Linked DNA regions of Brasilonema sennae CENA114. The protein of the gene in region 1 binds, or shares a complex with, the protein of each later gene. Links are inferred from orthologs where the notes say so. Each region holds a gene or a part of one and is shown on either strand. Other genes may lie near its edges. The genes, in order: hisF and hisH.

What was found.
Region 2: the proteins of hisF (region 1) and hisH are in contact, whole or in part, in a crystal structure (PDB 6RU0), measured with the Thermotoga maritima proteins. The link is inferred for Brasilonema sennae CENA114 from one-to-one orthologs. Residues at the interface, in WP_004080486.1 of Thermotoga maritima: Met1, Leu2, Ala3, Arg5, Ser40, Glu41, Asp45, Glu46, Ala70, Glu71, Ile73, Asp74, Ile75, Pro76, Phe77, Asp98, Lys99, Ser122, Gln123, Glu161, Thr195, Leu196, Asn247, Arg249, Glu251; in WP_004080484.1 of Thermotoga maritima: Asn15, Arg18, Arg22, Arg117, Leu118, Pro119, His120, Met121, Gly122, Trp123, Asn124, Asn134, Gly135, Tyr136, Tyr138, Val140, Tyr158, Glu180, Lys181, Ser182, Ser183, Lys184, Ile185.

The regions. Positions count from the first base shown.
Region 1 is NZ_CP030118.1:4,286,636-4,294,380, forward strand. What follows is about bases 336-3,205. They hold hisF (imidazole glycerol phosphate synthase subunit HisF), read right to left. Parts: upstream 2,220-3,205; coding sequence 1,452-2,219; downstream 336-1,451. Other genes in these bases: DP114_RS18280 (Uma2 family endonuclease), read right to left, coding at 336-705; DP114_RS18290 (hypothetical protein), read right to left, coding at 1,156-1,347; ruvB (Holliday junction branch migration DNA helicase RuvB), read left to right, coding at 2,709-3,205. In the rest of the region: more of DP114_RS18280, read right to left, coding at 127-335; more of ruvB, read left to right, coding at 3,206-3,809; DP114_RS18305 (tetratricopeptide repeat protein), read left to right, coding at 3,879-4,685; DP114_RS18310 (SDR family NAD(P)-dependent oxidoreductase), read left to right, coding at 4,928-5,695; DP114_RS18315 (GMC family oxidoreductase), read left to right, coding at 5,817-7,379; DP114_RS18320 (cytochrome P450), read left to right, coding at 7,554-7,745.
Region 2 is NZ_CP030118.1:7,700,930-7,708,740, forward strand. What follows is about bases 1,585-4,520. They hold hisH (imidazole glycerol phosphate synthase subunit HisH), read right to left. Parts: upstream 3,403-4,520; coding sequence 2,767-3,402; downstream 1,585-2,766. Other genes in these bases: petG (cytochrome b6-f complex subunit V), read left to right, coding at 1,781-1,894; rsmD (16S rRNA (guanine(966)-N(2))-methyltransferase RsmD), read right to left, coding at 2,029-2,574; DP114_RS32070 (C15 family peptidase), read left to right, coding at 3,462-3,974; DP114_RS32075 (DUF3370 domain-containing protein), read left to right, coding at 4,015-4,520. Outside these bases: DP114_RS32045 (CoA-acylating methylmalonate-semialdehyde dehydrogenase), read right to left, coding at 1-318; DP114_RS32050 (c-type cytochrome), read right to left, coding at 1,055-1,429; more of DP114_RS32075, read left to right, coding at 4,521-5,403; DP114_RS32080 (class I SAM-dependent methyltransferase), read left to right, coding at 5,411-6,112; DP114_RS35910 (hypothetical protein), read left to right, coding at 6,972-7,097; DP114_RS32085 (class I SAM-dependent methyltransferase), read left to right, coding at 7,187-7,811. UniProt on the Escherichia coli protein: IGPS catalyzes the conversion of PRFAR and glutamine to IGP, AICAR and glutamate. The HisH subunit catalyzes the hydrolysis of glutamine to glutamate and ammonia as part of the synthesis of IGP and AICAR.

The DNA.
Region 1 (7,745 bases):
TTCGCTTTTCTCATCTTTCAATAAGTTTCCCCGGTTTTGGGATGTACAAAAGCATACAACCATAACCATTGAAACCACCAATTGACATCAGCAATTAGTGTTTTCGCTTCGTTTCTGGCAATGATATTATCCCCAAATTTTTTGTAGATTGAGTATAAAACCAGGTAAAACATCCTCCCCTGAAAGAGTTTGAGGTAATTTTAAAACTTCCACATCTTGTTTGGGACGATAAATTTCTACTTCCTGTTTTTTTCTGTTTATCAACCAACCCAAACGACACCCATTTTCCATATATTCTTGCATCTTATTCTGAGTTTTTTTCAAGCTGTCGTTAGGTGAAAGTATCTCAATGACAAAATCAGGACACAGAGGAATAAATTTTTCTTTTTGTTCTTTAGTCAAAGCATCCCAACGAGATTTTTCTACCCAAGAAACATCAGGAGAACGGTCAGCACCATTTGGTAAAGTAAATCCAGTTGATGAATCAAAAACTTCGCCCCCGTGGTTTTTTTCATTCCATAATCCTACTTGAAGAATTAAATTAACATTGCTTCTCCCTGTTTCTCCTCCCGTCGGTGGCATTATAATTAATTCTCCCTGGGCATTTCGTTCTAATTTTAAATCGGAGTTTTCTTCACACAGTTGATAAAACTGCTCTCTAGTCAGTTTAATTATAGAGTTAAGGTTTAATGTAAGTGCTGTCATAGGAGTATCTCTCGTTTTTGTTCGCTGAGTGAGTTACAAACCTATATCTATTTTGTCTCACACCGTATTTCTTATACTCTTATACTGTGGACGTCACCCTCAGCCATCAGGCAGAGTGGGGAAAATGTCAAGACATTAATCCTTTAAAAATGACAAGAATTCTTTAATATTCAAATGGAGCTAAGCGGATTCGAACCGCTGACCCCCTCAATGCCATTGAGGTGCTCTACCAACTGAGCTATAACCCCGCAAATAACAATTCAAAATTCAAAATATGTCCTGCGGACACGCTACGCGAACAAAGTTCAAAATTAAAGACCTTTTTAGTTAGGGATTTAATTTACGAGAACGCATTTGCTATTCTACTTTAACAATATCCTGTTTGTCAATATCGCTGCTCGTCAATTGTTAATGAGTGCCATGAGCCACTAGCCAATGGCAATGACTAACTTAAGAGAGTTGCAGCAAGTAGGTTATACAATGCCCCATCAGGAAGTAAACCACTAACATAGCCGCTGCTGCTAGGGCAACAAGTGTACCAGCTAACATTAAAGAAAATTCTTTGCTTTCATATGCTTTTTCCATCAAATGCAGCGACCAGGCTACTAGCGCCACATCAAAAACTAAAATTGGTATCAACATATGTCTTAAAATTATTAATTATTGTTAACTTATATTAACACTGTTTTCAAAAAATGTCTTTAACTACTCTTTGGGTTAGATTGACAAAGAGTTGCAACTTAGGCTTACATTCTGACGGGAACTTGGCGATCGCGCAGATAAGTCTTGACTTCAGCTACGCTTAACTGTCCGTAATGTAAAAGTGAGGCAAGTAATGCTGCTTCTGCTTGAGCTTCTGTGAGTGCGGTATAGATATGTTCACAATTGCCTGCACCGCCAGATGCAACGACTGGAATTTGTACAGATTGAGCGATCGCCCGAGTCAACTCTATGTCATAACCAGCTTGAGTACCATCAGCATCCATACTTGTTACTAGCAGTTCTCCAGCACCGCGTTTTTCGACTTCTTGCGCCCAAAACAGGGCATCAATACCAGTATTTTCTCTACCACCTCGCACAAAAACATCCCAACCAGGGTGATTGGGGTCTAGTCGTCGTCTGGCATCAATTGCAACGACTATACATTGATTTCCAAAACGGTCACTCGCTCGATTAATAAAATCTGGGTCGCGTACCGCCGTAGAATTAATACTAACCTTGTCTGCTCCAGCTCGTAAAAGATTTTTAACATTTTCTAAGGATTGGATCCCACCACCGACAGTGAGGGGAATAAAGACCTGTTCTGCAGTTCGGTACACCACGTCGATAATAGTGTCGCGGTCTTCATGAGTGGCTGTAATATCTAGAAACACTAACTCATCTGCCCCGGCATCGTTGTAAACCTTTGCCAGTTCTACTGGATCGCCTGCATCCCTCAAGTTAACAAAGTTAACTCCTTTAACAACTCGTCCTGCCTTCACATCCAGACACGGTAAGATTCTTTTAGCTAGCATGAGTAGTTTTACACTCCTGTGATAATTATCTAAAACTGAAATTTTAAATTTGCCAGAGTATTACAGAAACAACATTTTCGCACGTGAACAGGGGTTCAGGGAAATAACAGTATGAGGGAAAATGTAAAGTGTAGCTCGTGAATCTGTGTATTGTGAACTTGGATTGTGAACACTGAATACTTATCGTAAATTAAAGGGTTCGCTGACCCCTTCGTCTATACGTAGTACGCCAGATGCCAACTCCTGCGGATACGCTGCGCGTTCGCCTCCGGCGTGCGCTTTGCGCTTACAAGTCGGGAAACCCGCCCACGGCACCGCCTCCTCAGTTTGAGTCGGAATTTAAATGGAAAAATGAAAGACTCTTTCATTTTGAATTTTGTTCGCGTAGCGTGTCCGCAGGACATATTTTGAATTTTGAATTCTTATTCACCCTACCGTTTTACGCTCAACACTGCAAAAGTCGTATATCCAAAATCAATAGCAGTCATTATGGCGATTATCTCCTCAAAAAAACAGCCCCAAGAACCCAACAAAGAACCAAAGCAGCGGCGTGAGGTGGCGAAAGCGCCTCCTAAAGAGAATCTTTTGCAACCCGAAGCAGCTGTTGATGAAGGTAAGCAAGAAGAAAGTATACGCCCACAACGATTTGCGGACTATATCGGACAAAAAGATTTAAAGGACGTCCTAGATATTGCCATAAAAGCAGCCAAGTCTCGGGGTGAGGTGCTAGATCATCTACTGTTGTATGGTCCTCCAGGATTGGGGAAAACCACAATGGCTATGATACTGGCGTCTGAGATGGGAGTAAATTGCAAAATTACGAGTGCGCCAGCTTTAGAACGTCCCAGAGATATTGTTGGGCTATTGGTGAATCTCAAGCCAGGAGATGTTTTGTTTATTGATGAAATTCATCGTTTGTCGCGGATGAGCGAAGAAATTTTATACCCAGCGATGGAGGATTATCGCTTAGATATTACGATTGGTAAGGGTTCTAGCACCAAGACTCGCAGCTTACCACTATCAAAGTTTACCTTGGTTGGGGCAACAACTCGTGCCGGGGCGTTGAGTTCACCGTTGCGCGATCGCTTTGGCTTAATTCAAAAACTGAGATTTTATGAAGTTGATGAACTGAGTAAAATTGTCTTACGCAGCGCTCAATTACTCCAAACGAATATCACTGACGATGGTGCCGCAGAAGTTGCCCGTCGTTCGCGGGGAACACCACGTATTGCTAATAGATTACTAAAACGAGTCCGTGATTATGCGCAAGTCAAATCATTCAATGAGGTGAATGAACAAGTTGCAGCAGAAGCATTGCAACTATTTCAAGTTGATCCTTGCGGTTTAGATTGGACAGACCGTCGGATGTTGAGTGTGATTATTGAACAGTTTAATGGTGGTCCGGTGGGATTGGAAACCATCGCTGCAGCAACGGGTGAGGATACACAAACTATTGAGGAAGTGTATGAACCATATCTGATGCAGATTGGCTATTTAAGCCGGACGACCCGTGGTAGAGTGGCGACACCCACAGCTTACAAGCATTTAGGTTTTAAACCTCCAAATGAACAGTTGTCATTATTGCCGTAAATTTGATCAACACTTCCAGTGATAATGAGTTTTGAATTTGGAACCGCAGATGGACGCAGAGAAACGCAGATGATGAGACTAATTATTATTTTTCTAAGTCTGTTGCTGGTGTTTGGGTGGGGTGAGGTTGCCATAGCAGAAACAAAATCCCCCAATTTCACTGCAGAACAGTTACAGCAAGGCGATGAGTTAGCGAATAAGGCAATTGCCGCTACTAATAAAGGTGATTTTGGCACGGCGGAACGGTACTGGACGCAAATTCTTGAGCAATTTCCCGATAATCCAGCGGTTTGGAGTAATCGAGGAAATTCTAGGGTTAGTCAAAATAAGTTGCAAGAAGCACTCGCAGATTATAATAAGGCGGTAGAATTAGCTCCGAATGTAACTGACCCCTACTTGAATCGTGGTACGGCGTTGGAAGGTCTGGGAAAATGGGATGAGGCGATCGCAGATTATAATCACGTTCTAGAACTTGACCCCAAAGATGCAATGGCATATAACAATCGAGGAAATGCCTATGCTGGTTTGAGGAAGTGGCAAGAGGCGATCGCCGACTACAAAAAATCCAACGAAATTGCCCCGAATTTTGCCTTTGCCCGTGCGAACTATGTTCTTGCCCTTTATGAAACTGGTAAAGTAGACGAAGCAATTCGGGAAATGCGGAACATTCTCCGTAAATATCCTAACTTTGCAGATGTACGTGCTGCTATTACTGCAGCCTACTGGCAAAAGGGAAAACAAGGTGAAGCGGAGAGTAACTGGGTGTCAGCAGTTGGACTGGATGCGCGTTACAAGGATATCGACTGGGTGACGAATGTTCGGCGATGGCCTCCTAGTATGGTGACGGCTTTGGATAAATTTTTGACACTCAAGTAAGATATATGTTTGGCAGAGGGCGTTTAAAGCAAAAGTAGGTTAATTTTGCAAGCCTTCTGTCAAAAAATTACGATTTATTTACATTTGTCCGCTATAGAATTAAGTGCATAAGTTGATTTTATTTGCACTTAATAAATAGATAAGGGGTTTTGACTTTAAGCGTCACAAATAAGCGTGCGTTCATTAAAGATGGCAGGAATTTCAGTGCAACGACTATTTCACAGTAGCAATACTTAGGTATTATGAATCGAGTCCAAGATAAAGTTGCAATTGTTACAGGCGCAGCACGAGGTATTGGTGGAGCAACAGCTCTACTTTTAGCAAAAGAAGGAGCCAAGGTTGCTGTCACAGATATTCTTGCGGATGAAGGTAAAACATTAGTACAAGAAATTCATAGTCATGGCTCAGAAGCTGATTACTGGCATTTAGACGTTTCCCAGGAAACTCAGGTCAAGCAAGTATTTGCTGAAGTTTACCGCAAGTGGGGAAAAATCGATATTTTAGTCAATAATGCCGGAATCGCTGGTATCAATAAACCCACTCATGAGATTTCTGAAGAAGAATGGAACACAGTGATGGCAATTAATACAAATGGGGTTTTTCTTTGTACTAAACACGCGATCGCTTATATGCTAAACACTGGTGGTGGTAGCATTATCAATCTGTCCTCAATTGCCGGGCTGGTTGGTTCACGTGGTTATCCACCCTATCATGCAGCTAAAGGTGCAGTACGTTTGATGACTAAAGCGAATGCAATACAATATGCAAAAAATAATATTCGCTTTAATTCTATTCATCCCGGCTTAATTTGGACAGCGATAGTAGAAGAACCTTTAAAAAAAACAGAAAACCCCACAGAAGTTTTGAAAGACTACGAAAAGCGAATCCCCGCAGGACGTCTAGGCAAACCAGATGATATTGCTTATGGAATACTTTACCTGGCTTCTGATGAGTCAAAGTATATGACAGGAGCGGAATTAGTCATTGATGGTGGCTATACAGCCCAGTAGTAACAAGTTGGTATGAAAAAGCAGGCGTTGCTGTGCATAATTTCATTCATGAAAGCAATTGGCTACGGTAGAGTTACCCTTAACGCCAGCACAATCCATTGTCAATAAAATTGCCAAGAATATGAAGTCCGGCACAAGTTTCCAGGATAAAGTTCATTCTGAGTATGACTACATTGTTATTGGTGCAGGTTCGGCCGGCTGCGTTGTTGCCAACCGAATGTCACAAAACAGCGACACAACCGTGTTACTCCTTGAAGCAGGCAACCCGGATACGAAACCGGAGATTCATATTCCGGCAGAAGTCGGCAGTCTACAAGGCTCCGAGGTGGACTGGGGCTATATCTCAGAACCAGAGCCGTACTTGAATCATCGCAAAATGTTTTGTCCCCGTGGCAAAGTTTTGGGCGGCAGCAGTTCAATTAATCTCATGATTTATATCCGGGGCAATCCTCACGATTATGACCACTGGGAATCGCTAGGAAATCCCGGCTGGTCGTACCAGCACGTTTTACCCTATTTTAAGAAATCTGAGAACCAGCAACGCGGTGCCGATGCTTACCACGGGGTTGATGGTGAGTTGAGCGTCACTGATTTGATTTCCCCTGGTGTAGTATCCCAACGCTTTGTCGATGCCTGTGTGGAACTGGGGTATGACCACAATCCTGATTTCAACGGGATGCAGCAGTCAGGGGCCGGACTCTATCAGTCAACAATCAAAGATGGTAAACGGCACAGTACCGCCGCTGCCTTCCTGGTGCCGATTCGCCAGCGTCCTAATTTGACGATAACGACAGGCGCGTTGGTGACTCGCTTGTTGTTTGAGGGAACCAGCGCTGTTGGAGTGGAATATCTGCACGAGGGAATGCTGCATCAGGTCAGGGTTAACCAGGAAGTCATTTTAAGTGCGGGCGCGTTCGATTCACCCAAGCTGCTGCTGCTTTCCGGCATTGGCGATGCAGAATACCTGCAAGGGCTGGGAATTTCTGTCGTGGCTGATTTGCCAGGGGTCGGTCAAAACCTGCAAGACCACCTTATCGTTCCGGTAGCCCAACAGACGACTCAAGAAATACACCCTGCCATCACCAGCAATGTGTCTGAAGCCGGACTGTTCTTCCATAGCGAGGGCAACCTGGAGGCTCCACCCGATGTCCAGTTCTTCTTCGGTCCTGATATATTTGTACCGCCTGGCTATGACCGTCCTGATTGGGGATTCACGGGTGTAGTCTCTTTGACTCATTTCCAAAACATTGGCAGTGTCAGTTTGCGCTCATCTGACCCCAAAGACCCTCCAGTCATACGGATGAACTATCTGCAAAGTGAAGCTGATGTGCGAAAGCTCGTTGCTGGGATTCGATTAATGCGGCAATTGTTTCAGTCCCGTGCTTTTGATGAGTTTGGCGGTAAGGAAGTTGCTCCGGGTGCTGGTGTTCAGAACGATGCAGCACTGGAAGCCTACATCCGGGAAACTTGCAGTACGGGACATCATCAGACTGGCACTTGCAAAATGGGCACTGACCCAATGGCAGTGGTAGACTCCGAACTGCGAGTACATGGGGTTAAGGGATTGCGGGTTGCGGATGCATCGATCATGCCAACTCTGGTCAGGGGCAACACAAACGCGCCCATCATTATGATTGGCGAAAAAGCAGCTGATTTCATTAAAGCCGCAGGTGGCATTTCATAGCAAGCACTGCATAAACTTGAGCAAGCATCACTGGAATAAACAATTTCAGCTTTACCGAAATGTACCTTTGTATCTTAAGAGAAATTGATATCGATTGGGTGGCAAATTTTCGGCGATCGCCTTCTAGTATGGTAACAGCGATAAGTTTTTGACATTGAAGTAGGGGCATTTATGATCAAATTACCTGATGGACCAAAAACTCCGCCTTGGTTGCAGCTATTACAGTGGATTGCTGACCCTTTAGGTTATATGGAAACGTCTTTCCAACGCTACGGAGATTTCTTCACCGCCCGTTGGGGAAATCTTTACCCCAAAGCGGTGTTCATCAGTAATCCGCAAGCAATTCAAGAAATTTTCACCGCTGAT
Region 2 (7,811 bases), 3.4 Mb from region 1 along the record:
CTGCATCTCGCCTTGGGACTCTGCCAACGTTTTACCGCATTCTAATGTAATTGTACGAGCCAAGTCTTCTAAATTCTCTTCTAGCAGATTCTTAAGTTTAAATAAGTACTGCACTCGTTCCGTGGGTGGAGTGCGTCGCCAACTCACAAAAGCCTCTGCTGCTGCTTCTACCGCTTCGTTTACCTCACAAGCAGGTGACAAAGGCACTTTAACCAGTATCTCTGCTGTTGCTGGGTTGAGGACATCCAAGTATTCCATAGTACTAGATGTACACCACTGACCATTAATGTAGTTGGGTAATGTCATCACTTTTTCCATCAGTTAATTATTAAATCTGCACAGTTCAAATCTTGCACTTCACCCATAGTACGCCTTGTAACTTTAGTTCAGGGATGAAATACGACACGGCGAATTTATTCGCTATCAATTAATGAACGAATAAACTCTCTAACAACGTCTGACTGGGTACGCTTTTTCTTCTTGCAATATCTGAGAAATTTTTCATACTCTTCCTCAGAAATTCTAATGTGTAATTGTTTTTCTGGCATTTTGTAGACCAATGTGGTATACACATTATATGCCGAAATCGCGAAAGGCACGCTCGGTAACCACGCAGAAAAAGTCTCGCAGTAGGCAAGTATTGGAGATTGATACGCAAACCGTGGTTAACCCTTCGACTACGCGAGCGGGTTAATAGGGGCGTCCGGGAATTGTCAAGGGAAGTAGAAGCAATATCGAACGGTCAAAGCTGAGCGGCTTGCCCTGAGCGTAGCCGTTCGCGTAGCGTGCCCGCAGGGCATAGGGAGCCGAAGCTTTGATATTGAGCGAAGTCGTCCTTGAGGTTCAAGGACTAGTGTTGTAAACCTGAACAGGAACCAACCGCTAGTTTCGTGAGCGCACTACAAATCTACGTTCTAGAAGTTTGTGGCGAAAGCTTCCGGCTTCTAGCCGGAGGTAAACTTACAAGATAATTTTGTTTGGAACTGTGGTGTCTCCCATTTAAAATCGCCACCAGACGCATTATACTTGGAAATTGGCGGAATTGGCGCTCAAGTTAAAGCGTTTCTAAATAACTCAACAAATCTGCCATTTCTTGAGGCTTGGGTTGAAATTTCGGCATGGGTGGGGTTTCACCACTAGTGACTTGATGAATCAAACCATATGGGGATTTGCGGTTTGAGACTCCTTGTAAACTAGGACCTACGCGCCCATCTGCTTCCCAGCCATGACAGCCAGCACAGTTGATTTGAAAGATGGCGTGTCCAAGTGCTAGGTCCCCTTTGAGCGATAGAACGCTTTTGACGTATGGATCGGCAGTTCTCATAATCCGAACGGCAAAAATGCTCACAAGGACTACTAGCAGAATCGCCAGCGCCGTTAATATGATTCGCCAAATCAAAGTTTCAGTTTTGGTAATCTGGTTATCCAAATGTTTACTTTTTAAGTCAAAGTGTACAAAAAGTTTTCATTTCATACACATAGCTTAAAAGTTCTTGATGGTGTCTGCAAGCACAAATGTTTTTTTGCTAACTCAGCAGGGGGATGAACGAGGGAAGGAAGGAGAAAACAAGCGGCTATTTGCTGCCTTCGGTGAGTTGTGGCAAAGCTGCTTTGACGGCATTTCCAGTTCTACCTGGAAACGATATTTGAAAAGGGTTTTGGCTTAAGTTGACGTGTGCACCACGCCTGAGTTCTTCTTTGGAAGAAGCAATTCTGCCAAATTTGGTAGAATCAATGATGGGAAGAAAATATTGAACAGTAGCACAAAAGGAGATTTAACGTGGTTGAACCCTTGCTTGACGGCATTGTACTGGGTCTAATCTTTGTAACCTTGGCTGGGTTGTTTTACAAAGCTTACGAGCAATACAAGCGTGGCAATCAACTCGGTCTGTAAAGTCATCGGAACCGAGGACACAGGGATATAGCACCTTCTGTTGGAGGTAGGGGAGATCATAAGAAATTCTGAATTCTTAATTTTGAATTTTGAATTTTGAATTTTGAATTTTGAATTGTTATCTCCTTGTCCCCTCAATCCACTACCCTGTAAAAGGTCAAAGCCGTATTTCCGTAAACTTTTTCACGGCAAATTTCCCAATTCGGAATGACTAAAGGATTCCAATCTTGAGGATTATGTTCGATCGCTATTTCACCATTAGCATCTAGAAGCCCAGACTGAGCGATCGCCTCTATCACTGGCTGGTATAACTCACTTGCATACGGCGGATCGAAGTAAATTCTGTCAAATTGCTGTCCTGATAATTTTGGCAAAAGCTGTACAACGTCTCCCCGCATTACCTGAAATTTCTGTTCAGCACTCGCTAAGTCTTGCCAATTCTGTTGGATTATAGCACAAGCACGATGGGATTTATCAATTCCTACAACTCGGCTGGCTCCTCTACACAAAGCCTCCGCGCCCATTGAACCAGTTCCAGCACACACATCCAGCCAACGACAACCTTCTATTGTTCCCTGCCAAATATTAAAAACGGCTTCGCGTACCCGCGCACTGGTGGGTCTGGTTTCTTTTCCTGGTAAAGTTTTTAATGGTCGGTTTCCGTAAATTCTTAAACTCATTAGTTATTAGTCATTAGTCATTAGTCATTAGTTAGCAACCTTTTTTATAGGGTAAGCATTACCCACCAGTCACTTATCGCGGTAGGCAATGCCCATCGTGTATTCAAGTTACAAATTTTAACAATCAATTCTTAACAAACCTTTTGACTACGAACAAGAAACAATGGACTATAAACTCAACCACAATTGTATTTAGGCAGCAACTTGTGTCCAAACTTGGGAGACAAAATTAGACAGAATTTGCAGCCCAATATTGGAAGATTTTTCCGGGTGAAACTGAACAGCCATTAAGTTATCGCGGGCGATCGCAGCTGTTACCGTTTGATGTCCGTGGGTGATTGTTGCTGCACAGACTTGCGGCTCTTGTGGTTCAACAAAATAGGAATGAACAAAATATACCCAAGGTAAAGAGGGTAGATACTCCCACAAATGACTTTTTGGTTGAGTCAGTTCGAGTTGATTCCAACCCATATGAGGAATCGCAATTCCTGGTTCTGGACGAAATCGCCTGACTCTTCCTTTAATAATTCCGAGTCCTGATTCTGTCCCTTCTGTGCTTGATTCAAAAAGAACTTGCATTCCTAAACAAATTCCTAAAAAGGGTTTACCGGATGCGATAGCTTCTTTTATTGGTTTTTCTAAACCACGCGATCGCAGCTGTTGCACTGCTGGATCGAACGCACCAACTCCTGGCAAAACTATCGCATCAGCCTTTTCTAATTCTTTTGGAGAATCAGTAATCTTGGGAGTTGCCCCAGCTTTTTCTAGTCCTTTACAGACAGAGTGCAAATTTCCCATGTCGTAATCTACAACTGCAATCAACGTCATTTACTCGCTCCCTGTTAACTTTATTATGGAGAGTATCTCTATTTTAAATAATATTTCTTATGAAGAAAAGCATTCTATTAACATCTTTTGACACTTGGCTAAGCGAGCAAAAATCAAATTCTTCTGATGATTTATTGGTAGAAGTTTCCCGACTTAACTCGTTACCTTATGATTTAACCTTCTTGCGACAGTTGAGGGTGGATGTGCAGCTTGCCAGTTTTCGGGTTATAGAAAAAATCCACCAACTGCAACCAGACGCCATCATTTGCTGTGGGATGGCTCGAAAACGAACATTATTAAGTGTGGAAGTTGGTGCTAGTTGTGGGGAAATTGTGTTGCAGACAACAGTTGATTTAGAAAAGTTAGTCGCGGGGGCAAAGGCAGTTGAGATTAGTCACGACTGCGGTAAATTTGTTTGTGAAGGACTTTACTATTCTGTTTTAGATGAACTGCGCCAACGCCAACTCACAACCCCTTGCATTTTTGTCCACGTTCCTATTTTGACTGAAGAAAATCTCCCCTTAATTCTTGATGATTTTTTATTGATTATTCACAGGCTGGCACTTTGGTAAATTTACTTGCGTCTGTTTGAACAGAAAAATATGTACACAGATGTTTCCATTCTTACTAATTTTTCCGCTCGCTCAAATCACTCCTTCTGCACCACCGCCGCCTGAAGAAATTGTCCAACAGCAACAAGTACGCCCTTTACTTGGGACTGTGGATAGCATCCCAGTGTTTAACAGCAATAGTCCTGAAAAAGTTCTCAAGGAAGGGATTTTGCTTTCCACCTTTCCAGCCTCAGGCAAAAAAGTCCCAACCGCACACTTGAATTTTCCTTTTAAAGGACGATTTGATATTTTTGCTCACCATGTTGCCCAAGCACCCACACCAGAAGACTTGCGGACGCTTTATCTGGGGATAATCCTGCATAACCCAGGAAAACAACCAGTGACAGTGAATATCTTGCAGGCGGCGAGTTATTTAAGTCAACCAGATGCACCGTTTGCAGAGTTGCCATCTCGGAGTGAGAATATTTTAGGTACAATTTTTGCAGGACCAGGCGATCGCGTGGTTAATGATATTCTGCGAGGACAACGACAAGATACGTTTCCTCCTCAAGTTATCATTCCACCAGGTGAAAGCCGGATGTTGTTGAATGCACCGATTCCTGTCAGTGGACTGACACCACCTTTAAATGGTCGGTCTACACTCATGCGACTGTGGAGTAATGACACAGTGTATACAGCCAGTCTAGCAATGTTTGCACCAAAAAATCCTGATGATACTGAGCGTGCGCCTACTTTAGAAGACTGGCAAAATTTGCTCAATAATGGTGATTTATCCGGACCACGCGATAAAACACCAACCCCTCTCGAACAGACTAACAAACCAATCATATATGGTCGCGTTGCCGGAGTCACACAGGGGTCTGAATGGAAAGCCTTACTCATAGATGATCCAAAAGCTCAGCATTTAACCATACCCACTTCCGGACAAGCCTTTTCCTACCCTCTGGGTGCCCTAGATCGCGGTACCTTAGGAACGAGTCAAATACAAAGTGCACCGATGATGGTGCGCTATCCTGACACAGCATATCGTGCTCATGGAAACTACACTTTACAATACAGTTTAACGCTACCATTGTATAACAATACACAAAACTTGCAAACAGTTATTGTGTCAATGCAGACACCAATAAAAGAAGACCAGTTAACCAAATCCGGATTGCGCTTTTTAAATCCACCAGCACAGCAAGTATTTTTCCGGGGTTCTGTCAGAGTACGTTACAAAGATGATCAGGGTTTACCCCAAACCCAGTACTTGCATTTAGTGCAAAAACGAGGACAACAAGGAGAACCATTAGTAGTACTCAACATGAAACCAGGCGAAAAAAGACTTGTAGAAGTAGATTTCCTCTATCCGCCAGACGCCACCCCGCCACAGGTTCTGACAGTGCAAACTTTGAATAACGCTAGTTCAACGAGCTCTGTGAAATAGTAAAGTTATGAACAAACGGCGAGATAATGTCCCCTTTGATCCTTACTACTTCGAGAAACAAGCATCCCTAGATGTGACCTTTTCACTCAGCAACACGTTCCGCCACATCTACCAAACTAATCATTGGCGTGGATCCGATTCAGTTTCAGGGGAAGGCGCGAGTAGCACCCAAACACAACAGATAGAAGCTAAACTTCCAGCACTACTTAAGACATTACAGGTAGATGTACTCCTCGATCTACCGTGCGGAGACTTCAGTTGGATGCAGTTGATTGACTTACCTGTTTCACGTTATATCGGCGCAGATATTGTGTCCGAACTTATCCTAGAGAATCAGAAGCGGTACGGAAGCCAAAATCATCAGTTTCTGACACTGGATTTTCTAAGCGAACCTCTACCAACAGCAGATCTCTTGTTATGCCGAGACTGCTTTGTGCATCTTTCGTTTGGAGACATTTTCTCTGCTCTCAATAACATGAAAAGGAGCCAGATTACTTACCTACTGACGACTACTTTCCCTAATTGTGAGGAGAATGAAGATATTACCACAGGTGACTGGCGTTTACTAAATTTAGAAAAACCCCCTTTTTCTTTTCCGACACCACTACAGCTGATCAACGAGCAATGTAGTGAGGGAGGTGGTATTTTTCGAGATAAGAGTTTAGGATTATGGCTTTTACAAGATATTCATTTAGTGAAGGAACTCTAAAACTCGCCCCGACTTGAAAATTTCTCTTTTAGTTCTGAGTTCTGAGTTCTGAGTTCTATTTTCAAGTCAGCTTTACTCGTGAAGAAAAAATCCTACGCTTTCTAAGCGTGGGATTATCAGTCTGACCTTTCGTTTACTACAACTCGGACCTTGACAACAACATCATCATTCACTTTGACATAGACCTTTACCACTAATCCAAATGTGGAGTTGACTTTGACTAAAACATTAACCTTGACCACAATTAGTAAGGAACCCCGGTAGTTAACCGGGGAAAAAGGGGTTTTGTCGTGTACTTTGAGTCTTTTGTGCAAGACCGCATTAATTAATAAGATAAGCTTGTTTCAACTTGATTAGTTGCCAAATTGCCAAATGAATTAGGTCATACTAAATAAAATAAAACCCCAGGTTTATGACCTGGGGGACGGTGTTTCAACCACGATGTGCATGACGGCTTATTGCCCTAATCTATCTTTTCATGCTTTAGAAAAGTAGCCAAAATGCCAATAAAAGTTAATACTGATCGCTACTAAGTTCAAAATAATGACTTCAGCTTTTAGTCCATTTTAATGGACTTGGTTTATGAGCCTGGGACTTAAAGTCCTAGGCGGATGAGAACGGAGTCAAATAACATGTAATAAGTTTGACATTTGTTTTCCCAGGTGCAAGATGTAAGCAAAGGGAGCCGCTACGCGATCGCCCTAGGCAAATGAGCGATTGCGCTGCGCGCAGACGCCAAGGGCGTATCGCTCCTACTTGAGGTGAAAGTGCGTAAGCATTACTCCTTTGATAGAACGTTCTTATGGTCAAACATGGCTGTTGATTTGGCTAAACTGTTTCGTAAGACGGGAGTTAAACCATGAATATTTACGAGATTTTGCAAGCAAAACGAGAAGAAATCCTCCGAAGTGCTGCTAAATATGGAGCATACAACGTACGTATTTTTGGCACTGTGGGTAGCATTACTTGTAAAATAGTCAAGTAGGCGATAAATTTACCCGCCACTAGAACCTTACCAAGAAGGTAGTTTACAAGTTTCCGCTCTTCACACCATTCATTTGACATCCTGACAATATGGAAGATAATAACCCTCAGCGTAAAATGTCTGAAGAAGAACGTTTTCAATCAGACAGTTATTCCTATTTGGAACAGCCGGAAAATGCTACTCGCTATACACTACCAATTCATTTTCTAGAGGATGCTTTTAAAGAAAGGTCGTTCTCTTTGTTGGATCTGGGGTGTGGGAATGGAGCTTTGCTCAAATATCTGCCTTCTCAATGCGACTACGTTGGGGTAGATCACAGTGAATATGCCATTCAATACTGTTCAAACCTATACCCCAACCGAACTTTTGTGTGCGAAGATTTATGGGTATTTCTGCGTAAACTTGCTACAGAAAATAAAAAGTTTGATGCAGTGGTACTATGCGGAATGATATATCATACAGTTGATAAGGAAAACCAACAACGCAAAAATGAGCAGGAAATCATTCAATTTTGTCTGGACAATATAATAAGCGACAAAGGATATCTGATCATAATTATAGGACTTAATTATGGCAACCATCCAAATCATAGTCTGTTTGTTCGAGCGGAATGGCTACAAAAGTTAGTAGAACAAATGCTGGAAACTGCAAAGGCAAACATTGTTTACGAGAATCTGTGCCTACAGATCGGCTTGGAAAAAAAAATTGCACAGC